3 regions of the Mangrovivirga cuniculi genome follow, and region 3 is predicted to be linked to each of the others. Evidence: riboswitches for the same ligand, from Rfam matches in the RefSeq annotation. Region 3 holds a riboswitch; each other region holds the start of a gene.
The links. Region 3 has a riboswitch for S-adenosylmethionine ahead of DCC35_RS15055 (4Fe-4S binding protein). Riboswitches for the same ligand answer to the same signal wherever they lie in the genome.

Region 1: another riboswitch for S-adenosylmethionine. It lies ahead of DCC35_RS19810 (aspartate kinase); the one in region 3 lies ahead of DCC35_RS15055 (4Fe-4S binding protein).
Region 2: another riboswitch for S-adenosylmethionine. It lies ahead of DCC35_RS08925 (homocysteine S-methyltransferase family protein); the one in region 3 lies ahead of DCC35_RS15055 (4Fe-4S binding protein).

The regions. Positions count from the first base shown of each region.
Region 1 is NZ_CP028923.1:4,497,926-4,508,080, reverse strand. Features, by position in the region: gene DCC35_RS19830 (lipopolysaccharide biosynthesis protein) at 1-795, opposite strand, end outside; gene DCC35_RS19825 (serine hydrolase) at 887-2,671, opposite strand; gene DCC35_RS21650 (hypothetical protein) at 2,895-3,023, shown strand; gene DCC35_RS19820 (DUF5034 domain-containing protein) at 3,013-3,507, shown strand; gene DCC35_RS19815 (chorismate mutase) at 3,808-4,899, shown strand; SAM riboswitch class I at 5,009-5,110, shown strand; gene DCC35_RS19810 (aspartate kinase) at 5,218-8,085, shown strand; gene DCC35_RS19805 (homoserine dehydrogenase family protein) at 8,082-8,621, shown strand; gene DCC35_RS19800 (response regulator transcription factor) at 8,651-9,433, opposite strand; gene DCC35_RS19795 (helix-turn-helix domain-containing protein) at 9,668-10,155, opposite strand, start outside.
Region 2 is NZ_CP028923.1:2,013,795-2,023,949, reverse strand. Features, by position in the region: gene DCC35_RS08940 (hydroxymethylglutaryl-CoA lyase) at 1-421, opposite strand, end outside; gene metF (methylenetetrahydrofolate reductase [NAD(P)H]) at 470-1,423, opposite strand; gene metH (methionine synthase) at 1,450-4,161, opposite strand; gene DCC35_RS08925 (homocysteine S-methyltransferase family protein) at 4,161-5,117, opposite strand; SAM riboswitch class I at 5,221-5,324, opposite strand; gene DCC35_RS08920 (Ppx/GppA phosphatase family protein) at 5,419-6,324, opposite strand; gene ppk1 (polyphosphate kinase 1) at 6,326-7,504, opposite strand; gene DCC35_RS21820 (polyphosphate kinase) at 7,531-8,472, opposite strand; gene gyrB (DNA topoisomerase (ATP-hydrolyzing) subunit B) at 8,555-10,155, opposite strand, start outside.
Region 3 is NZ_CP028923.1:3,414,153-3,424,307, forward strand. Features, by position in the region: gene dinB (DNA polymerase IV) at 1-535, shown strand, start outside; gene DCC35_RS15035 (hypothetical protein) at 593-1,120, opposite strand; gene DCC35_RS15040 (DNA polymerase III subunit alpha) at 1,621-4,590, shown strand; gene DCC35_RS15045 (SemiSWEET transporter) at 4,595-4,852, opposite strand; gene DCC35_RS15050 (5' nucleotidase, NT5C type) at 4,849-5,403, opposite strand; SAM riboswitch class I at 6,079-6,184, shown strand; gene DCC35_RS15055 (4Fe-4S binding protein) at 6,416-6,766, shown strand; partial or broken gene DCC35_RS15060 (trans-sulfuration enzyme family protein) at 6,779-7,977, shown strand; gene DCC35_RS15065 (HEPN domain-containing protein) at 8,152-10,155, shown strand, end outside.

The DNA of each region.
Region 1 (10,155 bases), 1.1 Mb from region 3:
TGCAGGAACACTAATCGCTGATGACAGGTTTACTGCAATTTTATATGAACCGTTATCCTGAAAATCCAGAAAAAGCGGGATCATCAATCCATCAAGTCTGAAAGCAAGAAAAGATCCCCAGCTTACAAGGAATGAATAAAATACATAAACAAAATACTCCCTTCTTTCGACTTGCTCAAAGAGCCCTTTAGTATTAAATCTGATCGATAGGTCAGACTTTTTATATACATATAAAGAACTTAAAGTGAAGACCAATAAATAGGATATAATAAAAAAGATCAAACCTGATGTTTCATTGAAAACCTCGATGATAACCAGGATAAATATTAATAGAAGACTGATTTTAGGGATGATTTTCTCAAAAAGAGTTGGGATAGCAATTTTTTGAATTGTTGCAGCCTGCTTTTTAAATACTTCCAGAGCAGCCAGAGCTATTGCAATTGGGAAAGAGTAATAGATATATTTATATTTTCCACTATCAATGAATAAATCTCCCAAAAGAATAAGAATACCTATTCCAAGGGAGATGATGAGTATATTTTTTAGGCTAAAGCTAAAAAGTTTTGATTTATTGTCTTTTGTAAGGGTCGGGTAAAAATGAATTATAGCATGGCTACCTCCAAATACCAGAATGGGTATTAATATTTGAGCAGCACTGTCAATAAACCCTACCTTCCCGTATAAATCTTTATAATAGGGATATATAAAAATGGTAGAAAATATCCCGATTACAGTGCCGAGGTAATTTATTATTGTAAACCAAAAAGTCTGTATTTGAGCTTTATCGCTTTTCATTATTATCAGCCAATGCCCTTGTCAATTAGCTTAAAAATTAATTATGTCAATAATCGGGGCAATATAAAAAAACGCATTCACAACCTTGCGATTAATTGCTTGCCTTTTGTTCAAAAGGAATATAGTTCTCCCATTCCCAGGGAGTATACGTGTCTTTTAAAGTTGCCTCAAGCAGTTCTTTGAAAATACTATTTCCATTTTCGCTATTGGTCATTATCAGTATTCCTTTACCGGCTTCTGGAAATATCACCGAATGGTGTATAAACCCACTACCGTGCCCTTCCTTGAAAGCAGCTTTACCATAAGGAGTAAAAAATATACCCCAGCCAAGTCCATAACTCAATTTGATGTCATCATTGTATGAGCCAGTTTGTTTAGAAAGCGGGCCAAACTGTTTCAAAGTTCTGATTCTTACTTGCGGTTTAAATATTTCCTGCCATGAATTTTCAGATATCAATTTACGTTGAAAAACTGCCGTCATGAATTTGGTGTAATCTTCAAGTGTTGTTTCAAGGGTGCTTGGAGCACGAGGCTCATTGTCTTTATCTTTCTGATAAGGCTGTTCATCTTTGTTATGTCCATAAGCCATGCTTTTTTCAAAAGAGGGTTTAAATTCATAGCTACTATTGGTCATTTGAAGAGGTTCGAATATTATTTCACTAGCTAATTCTTCAAATCCTTTGCCTGTTAGTTTTTCCAACACAACCTGAAGATAGACCATCCCCTCACCTGAGTATAAATAACCCTCACCAGGCTCCTGGGTAACTTTTAGTTTTTGATCAGGAAGGAAAAAGCGCCAATTGGGAAATCCGCTCGTATGAGCTAAACACATTCTGGCAGTGATTTTATGATAAAGAGTGTCATTTTTAAGGTTTGAATAATCATCGTGCCACCTGGTTTGAGGGACATATTCGTAAATCTTTTTATCTAAATAGCTTTCTAAGGGTGTGTCCAGATCAATAAAACCTTCTTCCACTAGCTTCATAGCGATAACAGAGAAAACAGCTTTACTTAAAGAGGCTCCATAGATATTAGAAGAATCAGTTAAAATCAGGCTTTCCTTTTTATTTCGATAACCATGGGCTTTGCTATAAACTGATTTCCCATCATTAAAAATGGTTATTGCCATTCCTGTGACTTTTGCATCAGTCATCAATTGTTTAATCTTTCGATCTAAAGAATCTACAGTAATTTGCGATCCATCAAGCCTGCTAACAGTTTGGGCGTGCGAAGAACAGGAAAAAAAGAATGAAGAAACGATGAGGACAATTGTTGCCATTTTGTTTTTCGCTTTTCTTTTAATAGAAAGAAACGGGATTGAAAGGGGGTAATAGCATTTTCTGTCTTTGATGACCAGGTATATGTTTACACACATTACTATGAAGGTATAAATTAAAACGCCAAAAAACAGAAAGATCATTAATGGAGTGCCTTGCATAATTAAATGTCCAATGAACATCATTCCTGAAAGGGCGAAAAGAAAAACCAGTGTCATTGTCAATTGAAAGTTTAATACCTTACGGCCATGAATATCATATATTTTGTTGTCTTCTCTTTTATGAATCCAGATAAATACCGGAGCCAGGATGTTAAATAGTGGAATGACGGAGCCTAAAAAAGGGGTAGCATGAAGAAGGAGTAGCCATTTTTTTTGTATGTCTTCTTCGCGTGGGTTATTAAGAGGCAAAAGAGTGTCCACATCAATATCCATTGCAACAGCTAGTAATTTTACAGTTTGAAGATGAGGTTCAGTTTCTCCTTTTTCAATTCGCTGAATAGTTCTTACAGTTATATTAGTTCGGTCAGACAATTCTTTTTGTGTAAGCCCTTTAAGTTTTCGTTGGTAGATTAAATTTTTGGATAATGAATTAGTCATTTTTTTTATCATTTTGTTTGATGTAAAAGTAGTCTGTTACATCAGTCTTTTAGACGACATATAGATGTCACCTTGGTGTCATATCTGCGAAAATAGCTTATTTAAGCCATAATTTTGACTTTGACAGGGTCTGGATACAGAAAACGGAATACCTTTGTTTTATCTTAACATTAAATTTAATTGAATTACTTTTAAAGGAATTTTAATTAAACTATCAACTAGAATGAGACATTTTAAAACTATAATCCTTAAAATTTCCGTAATGTCATTTTTTATTTTTGGTATTCCTTCTTGTGATGAGTGTAAAGGTGATGAAGGAGGTACTTTGCAGGTAAGCATTAATGATTTCTAATTCTTCTATTCAGAAGGCAACAGGAGCTGGATTTGAGCAATATCAGGATACCGATACATTAGATGCAGTATATGAATTTGTTCTTATGCAAAGCCTGGACTTAAATGTGAATTTTTTATCAGAGGCTACTTCTTATGGCTTATTTTCAACCACTGCTTATGCTTGCTCCCCATTAGTAAGTTATTCTTTGATGGATTCTGTAAAAAGTGTTGTCATTACTTCAGATAATGATTTTAATAGCGAGTATCCGGCGGGGACTAATCTTGTGGGTTTATTTAATATGTTGGATATCGGTTCTGAAAGAATTCCATTTTCAGCTGATAATCTTAACAATGCCTATTTCTTAGATAATTTTCAAAAGGATCCACTTACATTATATATTACAAAGGCTCCTGGAGAGGCTTCGAAACATGTATTTACGATTGAAATTGAAACCAGCTCAAAAACTTTGAGCTCCACCACCGATGAGGTGATTTTAGAGTAATCCAAACAACCGTTCGTTTAAAAATAAGGGTGTTTAGTAATCAAAAACATAGTGTTTTGCCTTGTAATTTAAAATTTTGATAAAAATATTAGAAATTGTTTGATGGTTAATAATATTTTACTTTATCTTAGTGTCAAATGATTACGAACAGAGCAGCATATATTGGTTACTTCTTTTTCTTTTATTATAGAATAAAAGGGAGGCCATAGTATGTTTTAGTTTATAAATGTATTAACAGAGCCTCCCAATTCCGGGAGGCTTTTTTTATGTCTCAAAATTTTTAATAAAAAAGTCATTCCAATGAAAACGAACGTAATTGAATTATTTAAACAGAAAAGGCCGGTAGTAATTTCAGGGCCATGTAGTGCTGAGAGCGAAGAACAATTATTATCCACGGCAAAGGAACTTGCAGATACTGGTAAGGTGGATATTCTACGCGCTGGAATATGGAAACCACGAACAAGACCAGGAAGCTTTGAAGGTGTAGGTGTAGAAGCTCTAGGATGGATGAAAAAAGCTAAAGAAGAAACCGGTCTTCCCATCTCTGCAGAGGTAGCCAAATTCAGTCATGTATTTGATGCATTAAAACACGATGTAGATGTAATGTGGATCGGTGCTCGAACTACTGTGAATCCATTTTCTGTGCAGGAAATCGCGGATGCTTTAAGAGGAACCGACGCGACTGTATTTGTGAAAAACCCGCTTAATCCTGATATCCAATTGTGGACCGGAGCAATCGAACGTTTACAGGGAGCCGGAATTACAAAAATCGGTTTGATCCATCGTGGATTCGCCCAGCATCAAAAGGTGAAATACCGAAACGAACCTAAATGGCAATTGGCAGTTGAAATGAAACGCAGATTTCCGGATATGCCAATGGTCTGTGATCCGAGCCATATTTGTGGAAACCGCGATTTGCTTCAAGCTGTTTCTCAAAAGGCTCTTGATTTGAATATGGATGGTTTGATGATTGAATCACATATTAACCCTGAAGTGGCTTTAAGTGACAAGGATCAGCAGGTTACACCATCGGTTTTAGATCAGTTACTATCAGATCTTGTAGTGAGGAGTACTTCTGTTGAAGATGCTTCATTCAGAGAAAAATTAGATGTATTGCGTAGCCGCATAGATATGATTGATGAAGATATCATGAAGCTTTTAGGTGACCGAATGAAAACTTCTGAAGAGATCGGCCATGTGAAAAATGATGAGGGAATAACGATCCTGCAACCAAACAGATGGGAGGAAATTATTGAGAAATCATTAGTGAAAGGAGGGATTCACGGCCTTTCAGAGAAATTCATGAAAGCATATTTGAAAATTATTCACCAGGAATCTATTGATCATCAGAATATCGTGATGAATAAAGCCGGTAATAACGTTGTTAAATAAATTGGTGTAAAGAAATAGGGCTTTATATAATAGAAAGATACGTTTTCATTGGATTTTAAAAATAAAGCCTATATTTGCAAGAGTTATTTAGAAATAAGTTCATTTACATAGCTTATCAAGAAAGGTGGAGGGAAAGGCCCGTTGAAACCTTAGCAACCCTTGTTTACAAGAAGGTGCTAATTCCATCCCGGTTTGCCGGGGGAGATAAGTCAAAAGAAGATATTTAAACCTCTTTTGACGTCAGTTGAAAGAGGTTTTTCTTTTTTAGCGCTCTGCATTCCTGATAAGCCCGGTTATAAAAGAAGCAGAAACAGATTTATGAGCGATAAAAAGACAGTGACCTTTAAAGAGCCATTTCTTTTAGAAAACGGTGAATATATCCATGATCTTCAATTAGCATATCATACTTATGGCAAGATCGATGAAGATCAGTCGAATATTATCTGGGTATTTCATGCTATTTCGGGAAGCTCAGATGTAGAAGAATGGTGGCCTAAGCTATTTGGTAAAGGAAACTTTTACGATCCGGAAGAATATTTTATCATCTGTGTCAATTCTATTGGCTCACCATATGGGTCTACCCGTCCCGAAAGTCTTGATTTCCCGCAGTTTAGCATTCGAGATTTGGTAAACTCTTATTTTAAACTCGCTGAAGAATTAAAGATTGATAAAATACATACCATAATCGGTGGGTCGTTTGGAGGAAACCAGGCTCTGGAATTTGGTTATGGGTTTAAAGGTGATATCAGTCATATGGTATTAATCGCCTCTTGTTCGAAAGAATCAGCATGGGGTATTGCTGTTCATGAATCTCAAAGAATGGCCATGCAATCTGATCCAACATTTGGTGCCAAAGATGGTGGTAAAGCAGGTATGAAAGCAGCCCGCTCGATGGCCTTATTGACATACCGAACCTCTGATGCTTTTATTGAAAAACAAACAGACACCGAAGAGAAAGTAGACAATTTTAAATCTTCCAGCTATTTACAATATCAGGGGGAGAAATTTATTAATCGCTTTAATGCCTTAAGTTATTTCTATCTCACCAAATGCCTGGATACTCATAATATAGGCAGGAACCGTGGAGGAGAAATAAAGGCTCTTTCAGAAATAAAAATACCTACTTTGGTAATTGGAATTGATTCTGATTCACTTATCCCTACCAGATTTCAGCAATTTATAGCTGAGCATATTCCGGATGCCATCTACAGGGAAATTAAGTCTGATTACGGTCATGATGGGTTTTTAATAGAGATAGACCAGATAACAGACAGAATTGAATCTTTTTATAAACAGCATGAGCCTGTGAGGAAAGATCAGCGTATTGTGTTGAAGTTCGGAGGGAAGTCATTGCAAAACGGGCCTGTTCTGAAAAATGTCATCGATATAACTAACCACGCTTTTGATCTGTATCCGGTTGCTTTAGTGGTTTCAGCACGGGGTGACAGTACAAACAGGTTATGCAAACTTTACCAGGCTGCAATTAATGGTGATTCTTATGATAAATTATTTAATGATTTTGTGGAGAACCAGCAAATTCCGGGATACGAACTTGATCTCTCACATGAAACAGATGAACTGGCAAATTTGCTGGCAGCCCTGAAAGTGTTGAGGTATAAAGCAACACCAGTAGAGGACAAAATTTTAGCAGTGGGAGAACTGATCAGCGCCAAAGTTATTGCTAATTACTTGAATAAAAATGGATTGAAAGCAATCCCGGTTGATGCGAGGCAATTACTGATAGCCGGACGTCAGGAAGCAGCAGTAAATGTTGACTTTCATAATTCACGGTCAAATGTACAAGAGTTTTTCGGAAGGCTGGATATTGAGACTATTCCTGTGATTACAGGATTTATAGCCAGAGATGTTAACGGTGAAACGGTTACCCTGGGCAGAAACGGCAGTAATTATACTGCAACATTGATTGCCAGTTTTATCAATGCTGTCGAGGTACAAAACTGGACAGATGTTGAAGGGGTTTTCAGCGCAAGTCCGAAATATGTTCCACATGCCATGAAGCTGGAACACATAAGCTACCGGGAAGCCAATGAACTTGCAAATTTTGGTGCCAATGTACTTCATCCAAAAACAATCCAGCCACTTCTTTTCAATAATATTCCATTAAGGATCAAAAGTACCTGGAAGCCTCAGGAAACAGGTACTTTAATTGATAAAACCGGTGCTGAAAAGGGTGTTAAAGCAGTTTCATCGATCGAAGGGGTATCACTGGTAAGCTTAGATGGGAAAGGTATGCTGGGAAAAGTGGGTATCGATGCAAGAATATTTCATTCGTTAAGTAAAAAGGATATAAGCGTAAGATTGATTTCACAGGCATCATCAGAAAGAGGTATTGGATTTGTTGTCGATAGTGAACAGGCAAATGAGGCAGAGCTGATTTTGACAAGAGAATTTCAGAATGAATTAGAATCAGGGGATATTTCATCAATCAGAGTTAATCATGATATGGCGATAATTGCCATAGTAGGCAGACATAATTTTGCACTGGAAAGGGCAATCCAGGGGCTTCGGAAAAATAAAATCTGGATGTATCTGATCAGCAATAGCATTAGTGGTGAGCACATATCACTGGTGATCAGTAATAAAAATATAAAAAAGGCAATGAATGTTGTTCATGCCCAGGTCTTTGGTGCAATTAAAACAATTAATTTGTTCGCCCTGGGTAAAGGAGTAGTGGGAGGAACACTAATCGACCAGGTAGTAAATACCGGAGAAGATCTTGTCACTGAGAGAGGTATGAAAATAAATGTAATTGGAGTAGCCGATTCTAAGAAATATATAGTAGACACTAAAGGGCTGGGTAAAGACTGGAGGGAGAAATTAGCTGATTCAGATAAAAACAATTATCTGCCTTCGATACTAAAAGAACTATTTGAAACGGGACTGGAGAATATAGTAATAGCTGACAATACCTCATCAGAAGAAATAACTGAAGCTTATCCTACAATAGTTAAGCATGGATTTGATATCGTTGCATCTAATAAAAAAGCAAATTCCGGCGATTATGCTTTTTATGTTGAGCTAAGGAGATTGCTTAGAAGGAGATCTAAATTGTTTTATTACGAAGCAAATGTTGGAGCTGGTTTACCGTTGATTGATACATTAAAATACCTGAAACAATCTTCAGACAGTGTCACAAGAATTAGGGGATTTTTAGTGGCTCATTGAGTTATTTATTTAATAATTTTTCAGAAAATCAATCGCTCTTTTCCGAAGTTTTATTAAAAGCAAGAGAGCTGGGCTATACAGAGCCAGATCCTCGTGAAGATCTTGATGGAATGGATGTGGCAAGGAAGTTATTGATTTTGGCGAGAGAGATCGGACTGGAATCAGAAATGGATGACGTTGAGATACAAAACTTAATTCCGGAAGCTCTTCAGAATGAAGACGATTTTGATTCTTTTCTACAGCATAAAGAGGAATTAGATATTCACTATAAAAAGCTAAAATCAAGTTTAAAAGAAAATGAAGTGCTAAGGTATATCGGAGACCTTGATGTTGAAAAGCACCAGTTGAATGTGAAATTGATCAAGGTAGATAAAAATTCACCCCTTGGAGGGATAAAAAATGCTGATTCAATTTTTGAAATATATACATCAGGATATGGTGATCACCCATTGATTATTCAGGGTGCCGGAGCCGGAGCAGAAGTAACTGCGAGAGGTGTTTATACAGATATATTAAAGATCGGTAATCAGTTATAATGTTTTTAATTAATTATTATGAAAAAATATCATTCAATAAGATCAGCCCTTTTAGCTTTACTGTAGGCTTCAACCACATTATTGACATTCATTTTTTTGATAATATTTTTTCGGTGTTTATCAACGGTTTCTTTACTCACGTGTATTTTGTCTGCAATATCTTTACTGGTCATCCCCTTGCCAACATAATTCAAAACTTCAATTTCCCGATCAGTAAGAAATATTTCTATATTGCCAGCCTTATCAGGAGTTTTGAAAATTACATCATATTCATTGTTGTTATTTAAACACATTAAAATTCCTTTTGGCTCGGCCTTCTCACCACTTCCAAGTACAGTCACCTGGCTCAGAAATAAATATGGTATTCCATCATCATTTAATGCTATAGGTATATGACCGTCAGAAATATTAATATACTTTCCGGAGCCGTTTTTGAGCCTGTATTGGAGCTGAAAATTAGCTTTTAACCGTTGGTCTTCAGGTAGTTTTAGCAATTCATTAATAATCTCTCCTACAATGGCATGCCATTTTTTAATTTCTTCCGGGTGAATTCTCGACATAATGTAATTTACTCCTTCTTCATAAAGGTCCTGGAGCTTTAAACCAGTGCAGTATTCAACATTTTTAGTAATAAATTCATATTTCTGTTTAGAAGAATTGGTTATGAATAAAAAGGTCATGCCAATAGGTAAATATTTCTCAGATTCCCTTAAATTCCTGACATGTTTTTGAAGTAACGAAGAATCTACTTCAGGTGTCGCTGATACGATTTCCAGATATTGTTCATAAATGGATTTTCCTTCCTGATTCATTTTGTCGTGTTTATAGATACTTCGTTAATATATAAAATTTTTAATATACCCATTTATGGTAATTGACTACCAATCCCAAGAAATATATTTTTGAATTAAATATGAAAAAAATAGAGCCCTGATTTATAAAGGGTAAAAAAACTCTATGAGTTTCAAGAGCTTTAAGGTGTGAGCAATCACACCTTTTTTAATGCCAGAAGCTTTTCCTGATAAAAAAATATAGAAGATAAATTTTTAAATTTTATCCTTAAGAAGTTTGTCTAATTGTTGTTCTAGTTTTTCGACTCTTTCCTCAAGTCTGCTGGGAGATCGTAATGTAAGGCTAAAAACAGCTTCTGCTTTCCATAATTCAATGATATCTTCTTTTTTAATAGAAGAATTGTCATAGGCAGGATTGTATGGTTTGAATACCATAGTTGATTTCGTTATAGTTTTTAAAGACCTAGAAATAATCTCATCATTGGTTACTACAATATAAAGAGTGTCAGTGTTGAGCTTTGAGTTCTTATCAATTGGAGTACAGAGTATGATGTCTTTGTGATTTAATCCACAGCCTTCATATTCCATTTCGCTACCGGAAATTTGAAAAGCCCTTGTTTTTTTAGATTTGTTTAAGGGGAATTGTATTTCCGGTAAATTGTTAATGAAATCCGCATGATCATAGTTTACTATGTAATTTAAGTGATCACCAATGGTTACCAATGGGGTGGATTTCTGTATAG
Region 2 (10,155 bases), 1.4 Mb from region 3:
AACCCATGGACAGGTAAGTCACCAATGTTTTATCGGTTTTCTTACAAATATCCTGGATCTCCTTGAGGCTGTCTTTCGCTTGTTGTATTGTCTTGTTTGTATTCCTGAGTTGAAAAGTTTCAGATAAAGATAAAGGAAAACCAAGGTAATCAATCTCTTCATGTTCGGCAGCATCATTAGCTCCCCTAACATTTGCTACAATAGCCAAAAGCTTTGAACTGGTTTCTGAGAGATCTAATTGAGATAAAACCTCTTTAGTATCTTTCATCTGAGGAATAGCTTTAGGAGAAACAAAACTCCCAAAATCAATTGTATGAAATCCTACTTTTAATAATTGATTAATATATTCAACTTTTTTCTCAGTAGGGATAAATGAATGCCAGCTTTGCATGGCATCTCTAGGGCACTCTACAATTTGCATTTTTTTTTCTAAAATAGCATAAGCAGTTTCAACGTACAACCCTACAGACTAAAATAAAGCTGAAGCAATCCTTCTCACAGGTTCTGCCTTGCCCATACTATAAAAATGTAAACTGGGAACGCCAAAATCCAGTAATTCTTTCGACTGATGAATAGCCCACTCTACCCCTACTTCTCTTACATCGGTATTATTTTTACACTTTTCAACTTCATTTACCAGGTCATCCGGAAGATCAATATAAAAATGCCTTGGTAGTGAACTTAGATGATTAAGCGTTGTGATTGGCTTTAAGCCCGGAATAATAGGAACATTTATGTCCATTTTTCTACAATCCTCGACGAATTTGATAAACTTTTTATTGTCAAAAAACATTTGGGTAACGATATATTGGGCCCCCATATCGACTTTAAGTTTGAGGTATTTTAAATCCGTAGCCATATTAGGTGCCTCAAAATGCTTTTCAGGGTAGCCTGCCACACCAATACAAAAGTCAGTATGCTCGGCATTTGTCAAATCTTCATCAAGATAAATGCCGTCATTCATATTTTTAACCTGCTCTAAAAGCTCAGAAGCAAAGTTATGTCCGTTTTCTTCAGCTCTGAATTTTGGTTCACTTGACATGGCATCACCGCGTAGAACTAAAACATTATTTATACCTAAAAAATGAAGATCTATCAGAGCATTTTCTGTTTCTTCTTTCGAAAACCCACCACAAATCAGGTGTGGCACTGTATCTACATTGTATTTGTTTTTTATAGCAGCACATATTCCAACAGTACCCGGCCGTTTTCTGATGATCTGCCGTTCAAGCAAGCCGTTTTCTCTTTTTTTATAGGTAAATTCCTCTCTGTGATAAGTAACATCAATAAAAGGTGGTTTAAACTCCATTAAAGGATCTAAATGATCGTAAAGCTTTTGAATATTCTCTCCTTTTAATGGTGGGAGAATCTCAAACGTAAAAAGTGTTTTATCAGCCTTCTCGAAATGCTCAGTAACTTTCATATTATATATGTAAAAATGCCTTCAGTTTAATTTTGTATAACCAGTTTTTCGGGATCATAGTTTAAATTTGGCGCTAACCACTTTTCTGTAGTTTCTATATCCCATCCTTTTCTTTTTGAATATTCTTCTACCTGATCTCTTTCGATTTTCCCAAGTCCAAAGTATCTCGATTCAGGGTGACTAAAATAATAACCTGATACTGCTGCAGTCGGATACATAGCCATGCTTTCAGTCAATGTTATACCCGTATTTTCAGGTACTTTTAGCCAATCGAATAACTTGATTTTCTCTGTATGATCAGGACATGCCGGATAACCAGGCGCTGGTCTTATCCCAATATATCTTTCCTTAATTAGTTCCTCGTTCTCATAATTCTCTCCTGCAGCATAGCCCCAAATTTCTTTACGGACTTTTTCATGTAAATATTCAGCAAAAGCCTCAGCAAGCCTGTCTGCTAATGCTTTTATCATTATTTGCTTGTAATCATCTAATTCATATTCCTGAATTAGATCTTCGATACCATCACCGGCTGTAACTGCAAATCCTCCAATATAATCTGTTTTTCCTGCATCAGAAGGTGAAATAAAATCGGCTAACGACAAATTTGGCAGTCCTTTACCTTTTTGACCTTGCTGGCGCAGGAATTCAAAATTGAAATGAGGTTTTCCCGATTCATCCATAACACTAACTGTGTCTGCTCCAGTTCTAACTGCCGGATAAATACCAACCACACCATGTGCCTTTAGACTTCGATTTTCAACCACCTCAGCCAGCATATCCTGAGCATCAGAATACAATTTTGAAGCTTCCACCCCCACTACCTCATGATTTAATATTTGTGGGAATTTCCCTTTAAGCATCCATGCAGAGAAAAAAGGAGTCCAGTCAATATATGGAATTAACTCTTCAATATTGATATCATTAAAAACGAATGTACCGGTTTTATTCGGGGCAGGAGGTTCATACCCTTCCCAGTCCTGCCTCTCTGCATTTAGAACCGCTTCCTCGTAACTTATGTATTTTTTGATTTGCTTTTTATTCGCATGATCTGCCCTTGCTTTTTCATATTCTTCTTTCAGATTTTGCTTAAATTCTTCTTTTCTCTCATCAGAAAGGGCATTAGTGCAAACTGAAACACACCGGCTCGCATCTAAAACGTGTGTGACAACACCGGAATAATGAGGGTCGATCTTTACAGCTGTATGGATTCTGGATGTTGTTGCTCCTCCAATCAAAAGAGGCATATCAAATCCCGACCTTTCCATTTCTTTAGCCACATGAACCATCTCATCTAATGAAGGTGTGATTAGTCCACTTAAGCCAATGGCATCTACTTTTTCATCAATCGCAGCCTGAAGGATTTTTTCTGCAGGGACCATAACTCCCAGATCTACTACATCGAAATTATTACAGGCCAAGACAACGCTTACAATATTTTTACCAATATCGTGAACATCACCTTTTACGGTAGCTAGAAGAATTTTTGCTTTGGGCTTTTGATTAGGATTAGCTTTTTTCTCAGCTTCGAGATAAGGAGTCAAATAGGCAACAGCCCTTTTCATAACCCTGGCACTCTTCACTACCTGAGGAAGAAACATTTTACCAGAGCCAAAAAGATCTCCTACTATATTCATTCCATCCATTAGAGGACCCTCAATTACTTTAAGAGGCCTGCCTAGTTTCTGAAATGCTTCTTCTGTATCTTCTTCAATATGATCAATTATCCCTTTTACAAGAGCATGAGACAATCGTTCTTCAACAGTCCCTGACCGCCATTCTTCTGCCTTTTTATCTTCCCTTTTATCGTTTTTAACTGTCTCTGCAAATTCAAGTAATCGCTCTGTAGCATCTTCCCTCCTGTTTAGTAATACATCTTCAACTCTTTCAAGAAGGTCATCCGGAATCTCATCGTAAACCTCAAGCATTGTCGGATTTACAATACCCATATCCATTCCATGCTTGATCGCATGATATAAAAAAGCAGCATGCATCGCTTCCCTGACTTTATTATTACCCCGGAAGCTAAATGAAACATTACTGACCCCTCCACTAACTTTTGCCCCATGTAGGTGTTGCTTGATCCATGCCGTAGCTTCAAAGAAATCAAGTGCATTTCTCCGGTGTTCTTCCATACCTGTGGCTACAGGAAAAATATTCGGGTCAAAAATTATATCCTGAGCAGGAAAGTCAGCTATTTCAGTGAGTAGCTTGTAGGACCGTTCGCAGATTTCAATTCTTCGATGATAATTATCAGCCTGACCGTCCTCATCGAAAGCCATAACAACTACAGCAGCTCCATATTTTTTAATCAATCGGGCCTGCTCTAAAAATTGTTCTTCTCCTTCCTTTAAAGAGATGGAATTTACAATCCCTTTTCCCTGGATACATTGCAGCCCAGCTTCAATGATCTCCCATTTGGAAGAATCGATCATTATCGGTATCCGGGCAATTTCAGGTTCAGATGCCATGAGGTGTAAAAACTTAACCATTGCCGCCTTTCCGTCGATCATGGCTTCATCCATATTGACATCTATCACCTGGGCTCCACCCCTTACCTGGTCGAGGGCTACATCCAGGGCTTCTTCATATTTATCCTCCCGAATCAATCGGAGGAATTTCCTGGACCCTGTTACGTTCGTTCTTTCTCCGATATTGATAAAATTAGCATTAGGAGTTACGTACAATGGCTCCAGGCCACTTAATCTTAATGGCTTATATGTAAAGTTATTTTCACTCATCAAACGGCTAAATTTTCTTCACTTTCTTTTCTTGGCTGATATTTTTCAGCCAATTGAGCAAGTTGTTTTATATGTTCTGGCGTTGTGCCACAACATCCCCCTAAAATATTTAAGAGGCCTTCTTTTAAAAACACTTCAACTTCATTTTTCATTGATTCCGGTGTCTGGTCGTAAGCACCAAATTCGTTTGGCAAACCTGCATTGGGGTGGGCACTTACTGCAAAAGGTGACTTTTTGGCCAATATTTGTAAGTACGGACGTAACTGTTTAGCTCCTAGTGCACAATTTAATCCGATAGATAAAAGATCAACATGAGAAACAGATACTAGAAATGCCTCGGTAGTCTGACCACTTAATGTTCTGCCAGATGCATCAGTTATTGTTCCGGATACCATGATTGGCACCGTTCTTCCTCCATCCTCAAAATAATCCTGGGCGGCAAAAAGGGCTGCTTTAGCATTAAGCGTATCAAAAACAGTCTCAATTAATAACACATCAGAGCCACCCTCCACAAGTCCCTTAATTTGTTCTTTATATGCTTTAACAAGATCATTAAAAGAAACTGCCCTAAAACCGGGATCATTCACATCTGGTGAAAGGCTCGCTGTTTTATTGGTCGGTCCTACCGAACCAGCCACCCATCTGGGCTTTTCCGGGTTAGCCCTGGTAAATTCTTCTGCAGCAGTTTTTGCTATTTTAGCTGATTCATAATTCAGTTCATAAGCAAGCTCACTAAGATTATAATCATCCTGTGCGATGGAAGTACTGCTAAAAGTATTCGTTTCAATTATATCAGCTCCGGCATCCAGATACTCCTTGTGAATAGTTTCTATTATATCCGACCGGGTAATACTGAGAAGATCATTATTACCTTTTAATGAAGAAGTGTGGTTTTTAAATCTTTCACCTCTGAAATCTTCTTCATCAAGATTATACCGCTGGATCATGGTACCCATGGCTCCATCGAGAATTAATATCCGTTTTTGTAATGCTAGTTTTATATCCACTCTATCTTAATTTACAACTTAGTTATCAAGAAAGAGTTTCAGACGGGCTTGAAACTTATCTTTTCCCGGTCTTGCCGAGATGGGAAGTAGCACCAAGTTTAACCAAGGTTGCTAAGACTTCGCAGGGCCCAATCCCTCTGTCTTTCTTGATAAGCATTAAACAAAATAAACAAATGATAAGGAAATAATAAAACTTTTAAGAGATTTTTAATTCCTTTGCCATTCTATTAAAATCATTAATAATAACTATTTATATTTTTAAGGCCATTTCCTCCTCAAAATATTTATCGATCAATTTTTGAATCATTCCATCTTTAAGTCCAACTGTAGGCACAACCATTTTATCTGCCCTGGCCCATTCCATTGCAGCAAGGTAAATATCGGCAGCAGGCAATATCACGTCGGCGCGATCTTCATTAAGATTTAATAAATAAACTCGTTCTTCATAGGTCATTTCAGAAAGTCTGGATTTAACTTCTTTGATTTGATCTGCAGTAACAAATCCTTTTTCACCACCTTCAGAAATATCCATTATTTTATTTATGTTTCCACCAGTACCCACAGCTGAAACAGGAAGATCTTTCTTGTTATATTTCTTTAATTGCTCCCCAATCCATGAGTGTATCTTTTCCCAGGTCTTAGGATTGTCATGATGACCCAGGCTACGGACTGAACCCAGTTTAAACGAATGAGCAACAATTTTTTTCCTGTTTTTATAAATATTAAGTTCGGTACTACCTCCACCAACGTCCACGTGAATTACCATTTCATCGGCGATATATTGCTTAAGTGCATTATTGATCATGGATGCTTCTTCATCACCATCAATTATTTTAATCTTCAATCCGGAGGTATCTCTGACTTTTTTAGCTATTTCAGGGCCATTATCTGCTTCGCGCATAGCTGAAGTTGCACAGATCATATGATCATCTACCTCATAAAGATCCATCAGACTTTTATAAACTGACATCAGCTCCACAAATTTTTCAACTTTCTTTTTTTTAATCCTGCCATGCTTAAACACATCCTTACCGAGACGCAATGGAAACCTGACATATTCAAGCTTTTTACTATAAACAGAACCTCTAAAAACTTTGACAGTATTAACCTGAAAACGTATTGCGTTTGAGCCTATATCGATAACAGCTAATTTCATATTATATACTCAACAAATCTACTTCTTCAAGTTTCTCTTCAGTTAAACTATAAAACGCTTCGTGAACACTAATTCGTTCTTCTTTATCTAATGGCTGCTTCATAATATAAGTACCATCACTGTTCATTTTATATGAATTAACATTATCAATCAGATTAAAATAAAGAACGTTTACCAGGTAATTCTTTATCACATCATCTTTAATTAAGAAAAGCGATTCAAGGCGACGATCAAGTGATCTTACCATAACATCTGCACTGCCACCATATAGTTTAGGATCTCCGGAATTGTGGAAATAATAAATTCTCGAATGCTCAAGATAATTACCTACAATTGAGATCACCTTAATATTCTCCGACAATCCTTTCACTCCAGGTTTCAGGCAGCAGATTCCCCTGACAATTAATCGAATTGGCACACCAGCTTTTGAAGCCTCATAAAGCTCATCAATAATAACATCATCCTGAAGTGAATTAATTTTGATCACGATTCCGGAGCCAACACCCTTTTTAGCATTATCAGCTTCATTACGGATTAATGATATCAACTGCTCCCTCATATCTCTCGGGGCTGTCAATAATGTCTCGTAACCTCCAGGTACAGAGTGCCCTGTAATTACATTAAAGAATTCAGATACGTCGTGAGCATATTCATTTTTAGTGGTTAAAATGCCTATATCAGTATAAAGAGTTGCAGTATCTTCATTGTAATTACCACTGGCAAGGTGAACATAACTAGTAACCTTCTTACCTTCCTGACGCACGATATTCAGTAATTTCGTATGAGTTTTAACAGCACTCAGACCATAAATTACATAACAACCTGCCTTTCTAAGCCTGTTGGCTTGCCTGATATTGTTTTCTTCGTCAAATCGTGCCTTAACTTCGAAAAGAACGGCTACGTTTTTACCATTCTCTGCGGCTTTCAATAATGCTTCTACTATCCGGCTATCTTTCGCAAGACGATATATTGTCATTTTAATCGATAGTACCTGCGGATCCTCAGCTGATCGTTCTAGTAATTCGATCAATGGACTGATGCTATTATATGGGTGATGCAATAGCACATCCTTTTCCTTGAGCACTTCCATCAAATCCTCATTTTCACTGGCATGATAGTTTATAGGGTCTCTTGGCGGAGGTGATTTCGGAAGTAAATGCTTGAATTCGTTATGCTTAATGACTTGCCAGAAACTGGTGAAATCAATTATTCCCCCGCTGGAGCTTTGAAAATATTAAAGTCCTCCAGGTTCCATCTTTTCTTTAGAAACCTGAGTAAGTTTTTATTGTACTTCGATTCGACTTCAATTCGCACAACCCTTCCGGTCTGACGTGTTTTAAGCTTACTCTTAAGTTCATCTAAAAAGTTTGTCTCAATATCATCACTTTCTTCAAGTGTGAAATCTCCATTACGAGTCAATCTGAACAAGTCAGCTGATATGATCTCAACATTTCTAAATAACCAGCTTATATGTTCTCTGACAATTTCCTCAATAGGAATGAAAACTATTTCACTTTCTCTTCTGATCTCAAAAAAGCGAGGTAGGTTATTTGGTATCTGAATAAAAGATATTTTACTCCGTGAGGTATTCTTCTTACTCATTTGAATACCATTGCCGCTACTCTGAGTCACCACTCCGAATATCAGTACCTTATTCATAAGGATTGGGAAAGAATGCATACCATCATAGGTCATTGGTGTTAACATCGGAAACACCGTTTCTTTGAAGTAATCTGTAACCTTTTCCTTCTCCTTTTTATGCAGACCACTAAATTTCAGGACCTTTATTCCGTAATCTTTAAAACTAGGAGCAAGTTCTTTAGTATAAGCCTTCATCTGAAGATTAAAGAACTTATGAGACTCATCAAATAGCTTATCTCTGAATGGATATTCACTTAAACCTGAATAATCAATCCGTTCTTTTCCGAAGTCTATATAATTGTATAAACTCCCTATTCTTATCATAAAGAATTCATCGAGATTTGAACTGGTAATAGCCAAAAATTTCAGCCGATCGATCAAGGTTCTATTATCCTTACGGGCTTGATCCAGAACTCGATAATTAAATTGTAGCCAGCTAAGATCGCGGCTAATATATTTAGATTCCTGTATTAACTCTTCAATCTTTTTAGAATGAATAGTTGCCATTAGTAGATCGGGTTTCAGTGAACAAAAAAAGCCCCAGTTGAGCGGGGCTTTAAATTACGAATTAAAGTCTTATTTTCATCAATTATACATCGAGATTAGCATATTTAGCATTTTTCTCGATAAACTCTCTTCGTGGTGCAACTTCATCACCCATCAATACTCCGAATAGGTGATCTGCTTCCGCTGCAGAGTCAATTGTAACTTGATTTAAAGCTCTGTTATCAGGGTTCATCGTTGTTTCCCAAAGCTGCTCAGGATTCATCTCTCCAAGACCTTTGTAACGCTGAACGCCAACATTTTCTTCTTTACCATTTCCAGCTAGTTCCTGAACGATCTGAACTCTTTGTTCTTCAGACCAGCAATACCTGACATCTTTTCCTTTTTTTAGCTGGTAAAGTGGTGGTAAAGCAATATATAAGTATCCTTTTTCAATAAGATCTCGCATATATCTAAAGAAGAAAGTAAGAATAAGTGTTCTAATATGAGATCCATCAACATCAGCATCCGTCATGATGATAATCTTATGGTATCTCAACTTTTCCATATTCAGTGCTTTCTTATCGTCCTCAGTACCAAATGATACACCAAGCGCTGTAATGATATTCTTTATTTCTTCGTTTTCATATATCTTATATTCCTGGGCTTTTTCTACGTTAAGAATTTTACCTCTTAATGGTAAAATAGCCTGGAATCCTCTGTCACGACCTTGCTTTGCTGATCCACCTGCAGAATCTCCCTCCACGAGGTATAATTCACAAATAGTTGGATCTTTCTCTGAACAGTCGGCTAATTTACCAGGAAGAGCAGTTGAAGTAAGTACATTTTTTCTCTGTACCATTTCTCTTGCTTTACGGGCAGCCTGACGAGCCTGAGCAGCAACAATAACTTTTTGTACGATCGCTTTAGCTTCTTTTGGATTTTCTTCCAGGTAATCTGAAAGAATTTCTGAAACAGCACTATCTACAAAACCCGAAACATCAGAGTTACCAAGTTTAGTCTTTGTCTGACCTTCAAATTGAGGTTCGGCAACTTTAACAGACACAACTGCTGTCAGTCCTTCTCTAAAGTCATCACCGGTAATATCAACCTTTGCTCTCTCAAGTAATCCTGAACGGTCAGCATATCCTTTTAGAGTTCTTGTTAAAGACCTTCTAAATCCGGCAATATGAGTCCCTCCTTCTATCGTATTAATGTTATTCACGTAAGAAATAACATTTTCTGAATAAGAAGTATTATAACTTAAAGCTACCTCTACAGGTACCTCACCATCTTCTTTATTAATATAGATTGGAGTTGGAATTAACTTTTCTCTTGATTCATCAAGGTATTCAACAAATTCCTGAAGGCCACCTTCTGAGAAATATTCACTGTGAAGAAATTCTCCATCATCATCAGTTTCCCTTTCATCAGTTAGTTTTAGCCTGATCCCTGCATTCAGGTAGGCCAACTCTCTCAGTCTTGAAGCAATTGTTTCATACTTATATTCAGAAACAATGAAAATATCTGTATCAGGTTTAAACCAAATAGTAGTTCCTGAAATCTCCGTATCTCCGATAGATTCAACTTGTGTCTTAGGCACACCGCACTCATAGCTTTGTGTCCAGATCTTGTTGTCACGATGAACAGTTGCTTTCAAATTTGCGGAAAGTGCATTCACGCAGGATACACCCACACCGTGAAGTC
Region 3 (10,155 bases):
AGCCCTGTGGAAAAAAGCCAACGGGGAAGACAATTCTCCCGTAATTCCGTTTCGGGAACAAAAATCGATCTCCACGGAGACTACGTTCCAGAAGGATACTATCGATGTGCAATTCCTTAAAAATGTACTGACGGCTATGGTCGAAAAACTCGGCTTTAAAATAAGAGAAAAGCAAAAACTCACTGCCTGCATTACAGTCAAGCTTCGCTATTCTAACTTTGATACGGTAAGCAAACAGTGTAGAATAGCCTATACTTCTTCCGATCATACCCTGATAAAAAAAGCGCAGGAATTATTTGACCAGCTTTACAACCGCCGAATGCTCATAAGGCTCATCGGCGTACGATTTAGCGAACTGGTTCACGGAAACTACCAGATCAGCCTTTTTGATGATACCGAAGAAACAATAAAGCTTTACGAGGCTATGGATAAAATAAAACATAAGCATGGCAGTCTTAAACTTATGAGAGCTTCTTCCCTTGATCTCAACATGAGACTAAAAGACAGCATCCCTTCTTTTAATGGCAATGAATAAAAAAAGAGCGGTCATACAACCGCTCCTCATGTGCTATAAACTAACTACTCTGTTTTCTTATAACCAGGTAATCTGATATTCGTCAAATTCATCTCCCAGCTCCACTTCTTTTGTGAAATCGACACGAACCCCTGTAGCCTTCGACTTACGCACAAGCCCGTCAAGTAACCCCAACTGTAGCTTACCGTTAAAAGTCTGAGTACGACGAACCACGATCTTTTTTGGTTCATCAGACACAATCTCCCAGCCTCTGCCCTGAGGGTCCTGTATCATCTGGCTTGCCACAAGCTTAAGCGCTTTGATGATATCTATGGGTTTTGAATTTGTATTGATCAAATTGTTTTTCAGAAACTGAGTGTGAACAGTCTCACCAATCGTCCTGCCTACTTTGATCAAATTGAACTTACCTAAATTTTGTTCTATCCACATGCAAAGATCATTATAGATATCCATGGGAACATTGCCTTTCAACTCTATTCCATCTACGATCTGATAAAGCTCGGGATATTTAGACTTGTCATAATTACTTAACACGTCATTAATAAATACAGCATCCAGTGTTACACCTTCTGTTGAGTTATTCATGGTATTTTTAATTTAATTTTATACAAAGTAAGCGCATACCGGTCATTAAAATTACGTCATTAAATGTCACACTATTACATGAAAAAATATTTATCCCTATTTAAACAATATGCTTGAAAGAAAATACGATCATAACCAAAAACAGCCTTTTTAACTGTTTAAACAAACATTTACTTATCACGACAAAGCTGTAGTTAACCCTGTTTTTTCCTCTATTTACAGAATACCCTCGTTTCAACAATCCCCTTGACCACCATGCTAAATAGATTCAGACATGGGACTCACCGAAGTAACAAAAACACTTTCCAACGACATAGCAGACCAGTTTACTCTCCTTTTATTAAAAATATTGCACCAGACTAATACCTCATAATACATTATCCAAAAAAAGTTCCTTCAAACACATTATTTAAAAGCTAAACGAAAAAACATTTTACTAAAAAAATTAGTAAATAATACTAAATAAATTAGTATTTTTGAAGTCCGACTAAAATGTTTTTATGTACCTTAATTGTCACACATGGTTTAGCTTAAAGTACGGTGTACTGTCACCGCAGGAGCTTATTGATGAAGCTAAAAAAAATGGGGTCCGGAAATTAGCACTTACTGATATCCACAATACTTCTGCCTATATCGAGGTAGCCCGGCTAATCAGTGAGCAATCTGCTCCGCTTGAAATAATAACGGGCATTGAATTCAGAAGAGACAATAAGACTGCATACATCATGATAGCCCGGTCGATAAAAGGATTTGAACTAATCAACCGACACTTATCAAGATTAAATTCATTAAAAGAAGAACCTGAATTCAGGGCTCCCCAACTTGAAGATACTTTTGTTATCTACCCATGGTCTCAAAACATACCAAATTCTCTGTCTGAGAATGAATATATTGGAATAAAGCCTCAACAGGCTCACCTCCTTTACCGGGTGAAAAACAAGCAGCTGATCGATCAGGGTGTCATCCTGCAACCGGTCACCTTCAGTTCGAAAATTGGTTACAACACCCATCGCCTGCTCCGTGCGATACACCACAATACTTTACTCAGCAAGCTTACTACGGATCTGCAGGCTTCTCCGGATGAACAAATGATTCCGGAGAGCGAACTCTTAAAATACTACTGGCAGTATCCAAAGATCATCGCAAATACTGAGCAGATCCTTGAAAATTGTTCAATGGATATAGAACTCGAAACCAATAAGAATAAAAAACAACTAAACAATAAAACATCCGATCACAATCAGCTACGGACTAAATCCCTGGAAGGGTTCCGGAGGCGATATGAGCATTACAACAGCTATGCGATGGAAAGACTGCTCAAAGAACTCGATGTGATCGAAAAGCATGGTTTTGAATCTTATTTCCTGATCACTCTGGATATCATTGAATTTGCCAGGCATAAAAACTTTGCCCACGTGGGCCGTGGTAGTGGCGCTAACAGCATGGTAGCTTATTGCCTGGGAATAACAGAAGTAGATCCTATCGAACTCGATTTGTATTTTGAACGTTTTTTAAATCCTTACAGAAGTTCACCTCCGGATTTTGACATCGATTTTTCATGGCAGGACAGGGATGAGGTCACTAAATACATTTTTGAGCGGCATGGTAGCGAACACACCGCCTTGCTGGCTACCTATGTTACATTTCAGGGAAGGTCGATCATTCGTGAACTCGGCAAAGTCTTCGGGCTTCCAAAAGAGGAAATTGATAAAATAGTCAGGGAACCGGATCGCTACGCCAACAGCGACGAAATCAGCGGATTGATCTTTCGTTATGGAAAGAGGCTCCAGGATATGCCCCGAAACTTATCGATCCATGCCGGAGGGGTACTCATCACCGAAAAACCAATTTATACTTATACTGCGACAGACCTTCCTCCCAAAGGCTTCCCTATTACTCATTTTGATATGTTTTCTGCTGAAGATATCGGCATCCATAAATACGACATCCTCAGTCAGCGGGGACTCGGACACATAAAAGATAGTGTAGGACTGGTCAAAAAAAACAAAGGTGTAAGTGTGGACATCACACGAACCGACAAATTTAAAAAGGACAAAAAAATACGCTCGTTACTGAGTGAAGGCCGAACCATGGGTGCTTTTTATGTTGAATCTCCTGCAATGCGAATGTTGCTCGGCAAGCTTAAATGCGAAGACTACATCACTCTTGTCGCTGCAAGCTCGATCATTCGTCCCGGTGTAGCCCGTTCGGGAATGATGCGCGAATATATATTCCGTCATCACAATCCAAACGATTACCAGTACCTCCATCCTAAAATGGAGGAACTCATGAAAGAAACCTATGGTGTGATGGTTTACCAGGAAGATGTAATTAAAGTAGCCCACCATTTTGCCGGCCTGGATCTTGCCGAAGCGGATATTTTAAGGAGGGGAATGTCGGGGAAATATCGATCCCGAAAAGAGTTTGAACGTGTCGAGGAAAAATTCTTTACCAACTGTAAACAAAAAGGATATCCCGAGGCTATTTACAAGGAAGTCTGGCGTCAGATCGAAAGCTTTTCCGGTTACTCCTTTTCCAAGGCACATTCAGCCAGTTACGCAGTAGAAAGTTATCAAAGCTTATATCTGAAAGCCCACTACCCTCTTGAATTCATGGTCGGGGTGATTAATAACTTCGGGGGTTTTTATAAAACAGAATTCTACTTTCACGAAGCCAAACGATACGGAGCGATCATCCAGGCACCCTGTGTAAACACAAGTGAATATTTAACAAGTATCAACGGAAAAGAAATCCATGTTGGTTTTATTCATCTAAAAAGTCTTGAAACCAAACTTGCTCACCGAATCGTAAGCGAAAGAGAAAATGGGAAATACACCGGACTCCAGGATTTTATTGAACGTACTCTTCCCGGACCCGAGCAGATTTATATCCTGATCAGAATCGGTGCATTCAGATTTACCGGCGAAGAAAAAAGAGCCCTGTTGTGGCAGGCAAGACTTTACTATGGCAAAAAAGAAAAAAGCAAAACAAAACTTCCCGGTGGAGATATGTTCCACACAAAAATGAAAACCTATTCTCTTCCCAACCTGGATCATATACCATTTGAAGATGCATTTGACGAATTTGAGCTTATAGGTTTCCCTTTGTGCGATCCTTTTCTTCTACTTCCCGAAAACAGTTTGCTTCCACTGGCGGCAAAAGACATGATCAGCTATTTGAAAAAGCGTTTTTCAATTACCGGATACCTGGTCACGATAAAAAACACGAGAACTAAAGACAGGAAACCGATGTTTTTCGGAACGTTTATCGATAAAAACGGTGATTTTTTTGACACCACTCACTTTCCAAATACAGCAAAGAAATATCCGTTCAGAGGTGCCGGGTTTTACAATATTGAAGGAAAGGTCGTTGAAGATTTTGAATACCCGATGATCGAGATTACGAAAATGGAAAAAGTTCCAATGGTAGACCGGGATAAACTGAGGCAACAGGCATTACTATCTACCTGACAAATTACTTATAGATCACTTTAAAGAACAGAAGAATACCGGCAAGAAATAATGTGGCGCTATTGGCAAGAATTACCGGTAGGTCAGCAACCACTATTCCATAAATCAGCCATAATAATACACCGGTAAAAAATATTAGAAACATGGATAATGACAGATCACGTGCACTTTTTGTCCTCCAGGTTTTTATCACCTGTGGTAAAAAAGCAATGGTTGTACAACAACCTGCCACTATCCCGATAATTTCCTTCCAGTCTATCATGTCTGTATAGAATGCGAAAGCGAAGAATTCAGCAATTCTTCAAATTCAGTCCAGGCATATATTCTTTTATACCTGGTTTCTTTTGCATTGTGGAGTGAATGAAATAAAATTCCCTCTCCTTTGAAACCATCAAAATTATGCGCATGATCATCGATAAGATAATCGGCAATCACAATTGACTTGTCACCACACATCACCATATTTCTCCATCCAATATATGGAAAATGCTTGTTAAGCCATTTAACTTTTTCTTCCATACTATGTGGTAATTGAGTCGCTGCAGTCACGATAAAAATCTCGTGATCCCTATGAAGTTTTTCTATGGTTTCCTGCGCCCCTTCTATAAGCGGAAGATTCTCGAAAAACCCCCTTTGCATCATGTAATTAAGAATTTTCTGCTTATGTTCAGGATCTACATAATCTTCCAGGTGCCATCCCTCCATATCAGTACGGTCGATCTCAATATTGAAATCATTTTGATATCTATCGATCAGAGCTTCAAGCGTGTCAGCCATCACCTCATCCATATCTATTGCAATACGTTTTTTCATAACATTTTCCTTTCTTAACAACTGCACTGCCTAACTAAATTTTCAAGCATCTGCAAAAAATGAACAGCAAATAAAGTTAAAACACCACAATGCTGCAATGTGTTTTATTAATTCATCGAACTAGAGTATGATTTATTCAATTTTTGATGATAATTATATAAGTAAATTACATTTATGGCGACATTTTGACTCACAGATTGAAACAATAAACCAAGTAGCCCGTTTGCTCATAAAAAAAGGCTCTTAGAATTTCTCTAAGAGCCTACTGCCAAAACCGTAATGAATTTGAATATTGTCAGTCTAAAAAATAATATCAAAAAATCAACTGCATGTAAAAAAATAACGTCTAAAAAATTTTCAAATTCATTAGTATATACCGGCAAAGAAAAAAAGGAAACCCCCGAAAGCAATTTTTTTTAATTTTTTTATAAGTTGTATTAATAATCAATGAATAATCAGTTTTTTAACTTATTTTTTGAGGTAAAAAATTTTTATTTTTTTCTGCACTTTATCAATAAGCACCCTTTACCTGATAGTTTTATCAGTCACAATGGTTACCACATTAGATTATCAGAGCTCATAGTTTTTTAGAGTATTTTTAAAATAATTTCAACTAAACCCTTGTACGGTTAAAATCTACTACATACATTTGTATCAAATCAATTCTAAATAATTGATTTATAAAGAAGAGTGGAGGGAACAGGCCCGGTGAAACTCTAGCAACCTATTAAACAAATTAAATAAGGTGCTAATTCCTGCCCGATGTTGGGAAATATAAATGCAATTAAAATGAAAGCACTTACAAACATCTTCAGAGTTTCACAATCAAAGTCTACTAAAGACTTTAATTCTATTCTTGTTGCTTATCCTACTATTTGTTGTTACAGGGTAATGTGTTGCTGTTGCTGATCTGACAACTTTTAACAACACTTACTGATTCAAAGCATTGCAGCAGATCTATATTTCTACTGCGAGATTCAAATTATTTTTTCAATTATTAACAACAAAATCGATGGCAATTTATATAACCGAAGAATGTATTAACTGCGGAGCTTGCGAGCCAGAATGCCCAAACACTGCTATTTACGAAGGTGGTGTACCCTGGACATGGGGCGGCGGAACCAGTCTTGATGAGGTTGAATTAGAAGACGGCACTTCTGTACCTGCAGATGAAGACCAGGAACCCGTTTCTGATGAATTCTATTATATCGTACCGGCAAAATGTACAGAATGCACCGGTTTTCACGAAGAACCTCAATGCGCAGCTGTTTGCCCGGTAGATTGCTGTGTACCCGATCCTGATTATGAAGAAACACAGGAAGAATTAGAACAGAAAAAGGAATGGCTTCACCAGGAAGCATAAATAATATTTAATATGGCAGATTTTAAACATTTTGAAACAAAAGCAGTCAGGACCAGATATCCTCAAACGGAGTTTAACGAGCATTCCAGTCCGCTTTTCCTGACTTCTTCATTTACATTTGATGACGCTGAGCATGCAAGAGCATTATTTCAGGATGAGGTGGAAGGAAATATTTATTCCCGGTTTAGCAACCCGAATGTATCCGAGTTTGTAGAAAAGCTATGTGCTCTTGAAGGCACTGAAGATGGCTTTGCCACTGCAACCGGAATGTCTGCCATGTTTACAAGTATGGCTGCACTGCTGCGTGCCGGTGATCATGTTATCGCAAGCAGAGCAGTATTTGGCTCTACTCATCAGCTATTTACAAGGATATTTCCCCGATGGAATGTGGAAATAACCTATGTTGACATTAATGCTCCGGCTGAAGAATGGGAAAAAGCTGTAAAACCAAACACAAAGCTTTTATTTGCAGAAACTCCATCTAATCCCGGTCTGGATATTATAGATCTTGAATGGCTGGGTGGTTTTGCCAAAGATCATGACCTGATTTTGAACATCGACAATTGTTTTGCAACCCCATACCTTCAAAATCCGGCAAAATTTGGCGCCCATATTGTCACTCACTCTGCTACCAAATTTATTGACGGACAGGGAAGAGTACTCGGTGGAGCAATACTCGGTTCTCAGGAACTAATTGATGAAGTCAGGTTCTTTTCCAGACAAACCGGACCGGTAATATCTCCTTTTAACGCCTGGATTTTATCTAAAAGCCTGGAAACGCTGCCTGTCAGAATGGACAGACATTGCAGCAATGCACTGGAACTTGCAAATTATTTTCTCGACCACGAAGATGTGAATAAAGCAAAGTATCCTTTTCTTCCTTCCCATCCCCAGTTTGAAGTTGCAAAAAACAAATGAGGCATGGTGGCGGCTTAATAACCTTTGAAGTAAAAGGAGGTGTTGAAAGAGGTGCAGCATTTTTAAACAATCTTAAAATGTGTTCTCTATCTGCAAACCTGGGTGATACACGAACAATTGTAACTCACCCTGCCAGTACTACACATAGCAAACTTTCTGAGGAAGAAAGAAGTGCTGTAGGTATTACTCCCGGATTAGTAAGAGTATCAGTCGGCCTTGAAAATATAAATGATATCGTAGAAGACCTTGAGCAGGCTCTTCGGGCAAGCAGAAAAATCTCACAAACAGTATGAAAAACTATTTAGCCATACAGATGAATATTTGTTGTTGTCACAGGTACATGTACGCATGTATTAAGATACCCTATTGTCCGTAGGTACACCCAATTTATATTCATTTGGAAAGCCCCCGCGGATAGTATATCAAATCCCGGGGGCTTTTTTATTGACTTTTAACAAAACAAAATCATGTCCAGTTTATCAAAAAAAGATCTAATTAATCCTGAAGCTCAGGAAGATATAAAAGAATTAAAAACTAAGATCGACCTTTTTAAGGATGGGAAGATCGATGAAGAACGCTTCAAAGCATTTCGTCTTGCCAGGGGAGTTTATGGCCAGCGGCAACAAGGTGTGCAGATGTTCAGGACTAAAATTCCTTATGGAAAATTAACCACTGATCAGCTTTCTGTACTGGCAGATCTTTCTGATCAATTCAGCACAGGAAACCTCCACCTGACAACAAGACAAAACATTCAGTTACATTATGTAAATCTTGATGACTCACCTCAACTCTGGGAAGAACTGGAAGCTGCAGGAATTACCGGAAGAGAAGCTTGTGGAAACACATTAAGAAATATTACTGCCTCACCAGCTGCAGGGATCGATCCACAAGAACCATTTGATGTAAGCCCTTATGTACAGGCTGTATTCGAATATTTCCTCAGATATCCGGTAAATCAGGAAATGGGTAGAAAAATAAAGATCGCATTTTCATCAAGTGATAAAGATGATGCGTATGGTTTTATCCATGATTTTGGATTTATACCTAAAACTAAATTGATCGATGGTAAAGAAGTCAGGGGTTTTCGTGTGCTTATCGGTGGTGGTCTGGGGGCTCAGCCATTTACCGCACAAGAAGCTTTTGATTTTCTTCCATCTGATCAGCTTATTCCATTTATCGAATCCGGGCTGCGGGTCTTTGACCGGTATGGTGAAAGAGAAAAGCGATTTAAAGCCCGCATGAAGTACCTAATCGAACCTAAACGTGGACTTGGACTGGAGGCTTTTCTTGAACTGGCAGAGAAAGAACGTACTGCCCTGCCCTTCCCGGTTTACTCAATCAATCCTGAGCAGCAGGACATTCCTGAGCTACCAAAGTTTAACCGGGAAAAATTATCGCGAGAATTTGACAGGATAAAATTTGAAAAGTGGAGAGCAATAAATGTTTTTGAGCAAAAACAAAAAGGCTTCTATGCAGCACAGGTTAAAGTTGCAAAAGGAGACATCCATTCTGATACAGCACGGAAGCTTTCGTCAATTGTAAAGAAATATGCTGCTAATGATATCCGGATCACTATAAATCAGGGACTGCTACTTAAGTTCATTCCGTCATTGCATCTACCTCATTTATTTGCTGAATTAGATGAATTAGGACTAGCCGAACCAGGTTTTGACAGCTTTGCGGACATCACTTCCTGCCCAGGAACTGACACCTGTAATCTTGCTGTGACTAACAGTACCGGGTTAACTGTTGAACTTGAAAAACTTATTTCAAAAGATTACCCGGAGCTCGTTGGTGATAAAAACCTTCATATCAAGATTAGTGGTTGCATGAATAGTTGCGGCCAACATATGATTGCAGACATTGGCTTTCATGGTAGTTCGATCAGAAATGGTGATAAGGTTTTACCGGCTATGCAAATTGTACTGGGTGGCGGACTGGATGAAAATGGAAACGGACTGATCGCAGAGAAAGTCATTAAACTACCTACTAAGCGAATTCCAAGAGCATTAAAAACAATTATTGATGACTTCCAGGCTTTCAAAAGCGGTGGGAATGAAAAGTTTCACAGGTATTTCAAACAGCAAGGGAAACGATACTTTTATGATATCCTCAAACCATTAGCTGACACAAGCGCCATTCTGCCCGAAGAATATCTTGATTGGGGAGCAGACAGTGAGTTTATTCCTGAGATCGGAACGGGAGAATGCGCTGGAGTAAGTCTCGATGTCATTGGAACGATCATAAAAGATGCCGGAGAAAAGTTAGAGAAATCTAACAAAGAGCTCTATCAAGGGAGGTATGCGCACTCAATATACTTTGCTTACAGCAGCATGATTATTGCAGCCAAGGCAGTATTACTTTCACTGGACATATCATGCAATACACATGCAGGCATTATTAATGACTTCCAGAAGCATGTGGTTGACGAAAATAAAATAGCCTGGACCGATTTTAAAACCAGTGTTCTG